DNA from 3 places in the Aminobacter sp. P9b genome. Region 1 is predicted to be linked to each of the others. Evidence: predicted binding sites of a transcription regulator. Region 1 holds the regulator's gene; each other region holds the start of a gene.

What was found. Region 1 encodes LexA, which represses DNA repair genes until DNA is damaged. Its sites were predicted from a motif close to TGTTCNNNNTGTGTTCNG; they were not measured.
Region 2: a site for LexA is predicted at 961-978, ahead of WHT83_RS10785 (PA0069 family radical SAM protein). Genes of this name have one in related genera too.
Region 3: a site for LexA is predicted at 1,128-1,145, ahead of WHT83_RS04585 (YifB family Mg chelatase-like AAA ATPase). Genes of this name have one in related genera too.

Annotation. Positions count from the first base shown of each region.
Region 1 is NZ_CP150082.1:3,475,313-3,477,578, reverse strand. It holds gene WHT83_RS17110 (ComEC/Rec2 family competence protein) at 1-633, shown strand, start outside; gene lexA (transcriptional repressor LexA) at 670-1,386, opposite strand; gene WHT83_RS17100 (porin) at 1,633-2,266, opposite strand, start outside.
Region 2 is NZ_CP150082.1:2,189,212-2,191,477, forward strand. It holds gene WHT83_RS10785 (PA0069 family radical SAM protein) at 1-888, opposite strand, end outside; gene WHT83_RS10790 (glycosyl transferase family 2) at 1,036-1,560, shown strand; gene WHT83_RS10795 (hypothetical protein) at 1,693-2,097, shown strand; gene WHT83_RS10800 (helix-turn-helix transcriptional regulator) at 2,185-2,266, shown strand, end outside.
Region 3 is NZ_CP150082.1:918,158-920,423, forward strand. It holds gene WHT83_RS04585 (YifB family Mg chelatase-like AAA ATPase) at 1-1,041, opposite strand, end outside; gene WHT83_RS04590 (diguanylate cyclase domain-containing protein) at 1,257-2,266, shown strand, end outside.

The DNA.
Region 1 (2,266 bases):
TTGATGAATGCGGAAGCGCCGGACGTGCTGGTCTCGGAGGACGCGCGCCTGATGGGCGTACCGGTTGGTGCAGGCAGGCTTGCAGTCAATCGTGCTCGGCCAAACCAGTTCACAATCGACAATTGGAAACGTGCCTTGGTGACCGAGGACGTGGTCGGCCCCACGCGCCTGGGGCCGGCGAACCAGAGCAAGCGGAACAATGCGACCAGCCCAGGCGTCGCAAGCCCTTCCGGCAGTGGCACTGCCTTTTCCTGCGCCGACGGCTTGTGTCTCGTCGAGCACCCCTCGGGCGTGCAGGTTGCTCATGCAGAAAGCGCGGTAGCCGCCAGGCGCGCCTGTGCCACCGCTGACCTTCTTGTCGTCAACGACGCCACTGCAGTCAACGTGTGTACGCACTCAGCTGCGATCGTTCTCACCAGCCGTGAATTGGCACGCTTGGGAAGTGCGGCGATATTCCTGACGCCTGGCGGGGGAGGCGTTCCTCAGCAGGTCGACATCCGCCACGCTGTGGCCACGCCATACCGGCCCTGGCATGCGCAACGAGAATTCTCCCGCGAGGCGAGGGGACTGCCGCCCTATCGGCGGGAAAGTAAACGTCAGGGCGCACCGGAGCCGGCAACGCCAGCTCAGTAGGTCGCGCGCAATGCGCTCCCGACATGCATGCAAGGATCAGTAGCGGCGGATCAGCCCGACGAGCTTACCCTGCACCTTGACCCGGTCAGGCCCGAAGATACGGGTTTCATAGGCCGGATTGGCGGCTTCCAGGGCGATCGAGGCGCCCTTGCGGCGGAAGCGCTTGAGGGTTGCTTCCTCGTCATCGACCAATGCGACGATGATCTCGCCGGGATTGGCGGTATTGGAACTGCGGATGACGACCGTGTCGCCGTCGAAGATGCCGGCCTCGATCATCGAATCGCCCTTGACCTCGAGCGCATAATGCTCGCCGCCCATGATCATATCCGGCGGCACCGAAATCGAATGAGTCTTGTGCTGGATCGCGTCGATCGGCACACCGGCGGCGATGCGCCCCATGACCGGTATGGTGACCGCCGCGCCGACGTCGTCGTCATTGCCGTGCGAGAACGATCGCGATGGCTCCGGTTTACGGCCAAGGCTGCCCTCGATGACGCTCGGCGAGAACTTTCGTGCCGCGTTGAGGCCGGGCGCGATCGAATCGGGCAGGCGCAGCACTTCAAGCGCACGTGCCCGGTTGGGCAGGCGGCGGATGAAACCACGCTCCTCGAGCGCCGTGATCAGCCGATGGATGCCGGATTTGGAGGCGAGGTCCAACGCCTCCTTCATTTCGTCGAAGGATGGCGGGATGCCTGCTTCCTTCAGCCGCTCGTGAATGAACAGCAGAAGCTCGTGTTGTTTGCGCGTCAGCATGGCCACCCCTGAGGAATCAAAAGAAAAACAAACCCGGAACAAACGCTATCTGTTCCAGTTGTGTTCTGCAACTGTTTATATTTCCTGAAGGGGCCGACGCCGGCGGCGAAGCCCTGCGTAGCGTGCAGGCTGAATTTTCCGTATTGCTGGAACGGCCTTTGGGCTCGGAGGGCGGTCAGGGCGCCGCGACGACGCCCGCCAGAATTGCTTGTCGAAGACGGGGAGCAGTTGCTCCCCGTCTTCTGTTTAGAATGAGGCCTGGAGGCGCAGGAACCCGCTCACAGAGCCGTCGCCGGCATCGTCCAGATTGTCCGCATAGACGAGTTCGGGAGTGACGACGAAGTTCTCAACCAGAGTGTAGGCCACATTGGCGACCGCCACGAGATTGCTGTCGTCGTCGTAGGCGAGTTGTGCGTTGAAGCGTGTCTTTTCGCCAAATTTGGCCGAACCGCCGCCCCAGACGGCCCAGGAACCGCCCCAGTTGCCGTAGTAGTTGCGGGTGTCTGCCTCCGACTTGTAGCCGACCATGCCAAACAGCGAAATGGTGTCCGTCACATCGACGTCGACCCGCGCCTTGCCTGCCCACACATCGTTGCGGCTGTCATAGGCGGCAACCGTGGCGACCTTGCCCCAGCCCTGGGTGAACGAGCCGCCGGCGACGACGTTCGGGACGTAATCTTCGACAGCGTTCGTTCCGGACCCCGTTTCGAGAGCGATCGTGGCGGCGAACCCGAGTGGGCCGGTATAGGTGTAGGAAATCTGCTGGGTGCGGAAAGGACCGAAGCCCAGCAACCAATCGTTGATGACGTCTCCAGCGTAGTCGGTGAACGTCGAGAAAACCGAATCCGTCATGCCTGCCCTGAAGCCGCCAAGCTCGAGA
Region 2 (2,266 bases), 1.3 Mb from region 1:
GACCTCGAGCGGCAGGCGCAGGATGACGTAGCCGGCGCCGGTCGCACCGGCGGCCTTTGCGGAATCGAGGATGCGCTCGATCTCCTGGTCGGTGAGTCCGGGAATGATCGGTGCCACCATGACCGAGACAGGAACGCCGGCATCCGACAGTTGCCGGATCGCCTCAAGCCGCTTGGTCGGTGTTGCCGCACGCGGCTCCATGGTGCGGGCCAGCATGCGATCGAGCGTTGTGACCGACAGCGCCACCTTGGCCAGGCCTTTCTCGGCCATGCGGCTCAGGATATCGATGTCTCTGACAACCATCGCCGACTTGGTGACGATGCCGACAGGGTGATTGCGCGCTTCCAGGACTTCGAGGACCTCGCGCATGATGCGCCAGTGCTTTTCGATCGGCTGATAGGGGTCGGTGTTGGTGCCGATGGCGATCGTGCGCGGCTGGTAGCCGTCCTTCGACAGCTCGCGGTCGAGCAGCCGCGCAGCATCGGGCTTGGCGAACAGCTTGGACTCGAAGTCGAGCCCGGCAGAGAGACCCATATAGCTGTGCGTCGGCCTGGCGAAGCAATAGACGCAGCCATGCTCGCAGCCGCGATAGGGATTGATCGAGCGGTCGAAGGAAATGTCGGGCGATTCGTTGCGCGTGATGATGGTGCGCGGCTTCTCGACCTGCACTTCGGTCTTGAACGGCGGCAGCTCCTCGATGGTGCTCCAGCCGTCGTCGAAGACCTGGCGGCTGACCGGCTCGTAGCGACCGGAAGGATTGACGCCGGCACCGCGGCCGCGCCTGCGCTCGTGGTTGATGCGCAGGCCGCTTTCCTCGATCATGGCATTGGCCATCCCGGCTCCGCCGCCCTTGAAGGCAGCAATATCGGCACGCGCAATGGGTTCCATTTCACTGTCTCCCGAAGGGAAAGGCGCCGTCCGTCGATTCGTCCAGCATGAAACTATTCCTATTTCCGAAATGAGAACAAAGCAAGAACTTTGTCGGCCTGGCTGCAAAACTGGCGCTCCGGCCGGCTTTCGGATATGCGGCTAGGGATGTTGAGCGTTCTGATCGAAACCAAAGACGACGAGGAGGGGCTGGCGCGTACGCTGGCCTCGCTGGTCGGCGCCGCCGTAGAGGGCGTGGTGCGCGAGGTGATCGTCTGCGACCTCGGTTCGGCCGACCAGACGCACTATGTCGCCGAGCATGCCGGCTGCGCCTATTTGGCCAGCGGCGGCATCAAGGCCGGCATCGCGCAGGCCAGGAGCGACTGGCTGCTGCTGATCGAGCCCGGTGCCCGCTTGGCCGAAGGCTGGACCGAAGATGCGGTGCGCCACGTCGGCCGGCTGACGATGGCCGCGCGCTTCACGCGGTCAAGGTCAAGCAACCGGCCGTTCTGGGCGCGTGTGACCTCACGACCACGGGCGCTGGAGCAGGGGCTTATCATCACCAGGAAGCAGGCGGCGGTGCAGGCGCGCAACGGCGCCGATGCCGAAGGCATAGCGCGCGGGCTGGCGGTGAAGACGCTCGACGCCGAGATCGTGGTTGCCCAGAAGGGCAATGATTCCTCCCGCCGGTAGCACGTGACGGCTGAACTGCGGAGTTGTATCTCCATTCAGCAGGTCTTTTCGCGCATCCCTCCCGTTTGGGAACTGTAGGCGATCCCCCGAAAAGGTAACGTTCCAAAGTTCTTGGGACTGGTGGGCTGTCTCATGTTTTTCAGTGACGTTGGCGATGAGGCACAGCAGGCGCTGTGGAGGCTGCGTCAGTTGCTTTCATTGTGCGTATTGAAGATTGGCAGTGACCTATCGGTTTCAAACGAGAATGCGAAAAATAAGCCAATCTTGATTTCAAGGTGTGCCACCATGTCTTCGCAGTTTGGAAGGTTGGCAATTTTGACCTTGGCGGCCAGGCGGGATACTATGCGAGAAAGGCCGCCTCGAAATCTGCCGGAGAAGAAATCGGGCAATTTCCGTCTGTTACTGCAGGCTTGTTGCGCAAGCGCCAAGGCGTTGGTACGCAAGCCGCGGGTTTTAGACGCGGTGGGTTGCGTGTCCGGTGAGCGAAAAGGTCTTTCAGGACTTGCGCAAGGATCGGCTGGCGCATCCGACGATTGAACAAATGCTGCGTGTCGCTCCCTGGCGCAGGCGTTTCCTGTGCCGGGTCGACCATGCAGGCCTTCGCCGGAGGGGGCGGCGAAAGGCATGATGGCAAAGCGGAATCTGGATGGCTTCCTGGATCGTCTCTATGAGGCGGCGATCGATGCATCGTGCTGGCCCGCTGCGC
Region 3 (2,266 bases), 2.4 Mb from region 1:
GCACGGGTTCATCGCCGCGACCAGCTGGATCCGTGCCGGATAGGTGATGCGGTGGTTGACCCGGGCGATCATGCATTCGCCGGTTTCGAGCGGCTGGCGCAGCGAATCGAGCACCTGCGGCGAAAACTCGGGGAATTCGTCGAGAAACAGCACGCCGTGATGGGCGAGCGACACCTCGCCGGGCCGCGCCCGCAAGCCGCCGCCGACCATCGCCGCCATCGAGGCGGAATGGTGCGGCGCACGGAATGGCCGCCGGTCCGTGAGCTTGCCCTCGGCCAGTTCGCCGGCGACCGAGGCGATCATCGAGACTTCGAGCAGTTCCTTGGGCGAAAGCGGCGGCAGGATGGAGGGCAGGCGCGCCGCCAGCATCGACTTGCCGGCACCGGGAGGACCGACGAACAGCAGGTTGTGGCCGCCGGCCGCTGCCACCTCGAGCGCGCGCCTGGCGCTTTCCTGGCCCTTGACGTCGGCAAGATCCGCGATGCCGGTGGCCGGCGCGCGGATGCCGGCTTCGGGCCGCGAAAGCACCTGCGTGCCGCGAAAATGGTTGGCAATCGCAATCAGGCTGCGCGGCGCCAGGATGTCGATGCTGGCGCCGGCCCAGGCGGCTTCCGGCCCGCTGGCCGCCGGGCAGATCAGCCCCTTGCCCTCGGCATTGGCGCCGATGGCCGCCGGCAGCGCACCCGCAACCGCCGAGATCGTGCCGTCGAGCGACAGTTCGCCGAGCACGACATAGGCGGCGAGCGCGTCGCCCGGCAACGCACCAAGTGCTGCCATCAGGCCGAGCGCGATGGGAAGATCGTAGTGGCTGCCCTCCTTGGGCAGGTCGGCGGGTGCGAGATTGACGGTGACCTTCTTGGCCGGCATCGACAGACCCGAGGCATGCAGCGCCGCCTGCACACGTTCGCGGCTTTCGGCCACCGCCTTGTCGGGCAGGCCGACGATCTGCATGCCGACCTTCCCCGGCGCGACCATCACCTGCACGTCGACGGGAACCGCCTCTATGCCCTGGAATGCAACAGTGCGCACGCGCGAAACCATGCTGCCCCCTCCGCCCGGCTGCCCTAAACGCACGATCAGGTCGCGGACGATTTCTTGAAAGACAAGCATAGATCACATGCTGATGCAAGAACATTTAAAGAACATCGGTGGCAGTTGCTTGCGCTCACTCGAATGCCGGTAAAGCGCGCGGTGCCGGGCGCCGGATAGGGAATCTTAAATGCTTGTGTGCGAATATAAGGCGCATCAAAGAGAAGGTGATCGACCTCGCCATGCGCCACAGGCTGCCTATGCGAAAAGTCGGACGGCCGGGCGCCCTTTCGCGCCGCGGCGCGGCCAGGATCGCGGAACTCGAGGCGCGTCTGGCGGCGCAGGCGACGCTGATCCGCGAGCAGGCCGCCTCGCTTGCACACAGCCAGAAGATCTTCGACAGGTCCTCGGCAGCCGCCCGCATCGGCGTCTGGCAATGCAACCTCGCCGACCAGGCGCTGGTATGGACCGACGTCGTCTACGACATCTTCGATCTACCGCGCGGGTCGGCGCTCGAACGCCAGGAAATCGTCACGTGCTATACGCCGGAGTCGGCGGCGGAGCTCCATGTCAGGCGCAGCCAGGCGATCGCGGAGCGCACCGGCTTCTGCCTGGACGCCGAGATCATCACGGCCAAGGGCAATCGCCGCTGGATCCGCATCACCGCATGCGTCGAGTGCGAGGACGGCGTCGCCGTGCGCATCTTCGGCCTGAAGCAGGACATCACCGAAGAGAAGATACTCGCCGACCAGACGCGCTATCTCGCCGAGATCGACGTCATGACCGGGCTTGCCAATCGCAGCCAGTTCCAGTCGAAGCTGGCGGCATGGACCGAGCTGTGTGCCGAGCACCCCGCCCCCGGCGCGCTGCTTCTGCTCGACCTCGACGGCTTCAAGCAGATCAACGATACCTTCGGCCATGTCGTCGGCGACGAGTGCCTCAGAGAGGTGGGCCGGCGGCTCGAGAGCGCCTGTAGCGGCGCGCAACTCGTTTCGCGCATCGGCGGCGACGAATTTGCCGTGCTGTCGGGGCCGAACCTCGACCTGCAGGCGATTTCGGCGCTTGCGCTTGCAATCATCGAAAGGCTCGGCCAGCCGATAGATCACTGCGGCACCCCGCTCAGGCTCGGCGGGTCCGTCGGTATCGCGCTGTTCGAGGCCTGTACGCCGTCGGAACTGCTGGTCAGGGCGGATACCGCGCTCTATCGGGCCAAGGCGGCCGGGCGCAACACGTTCCG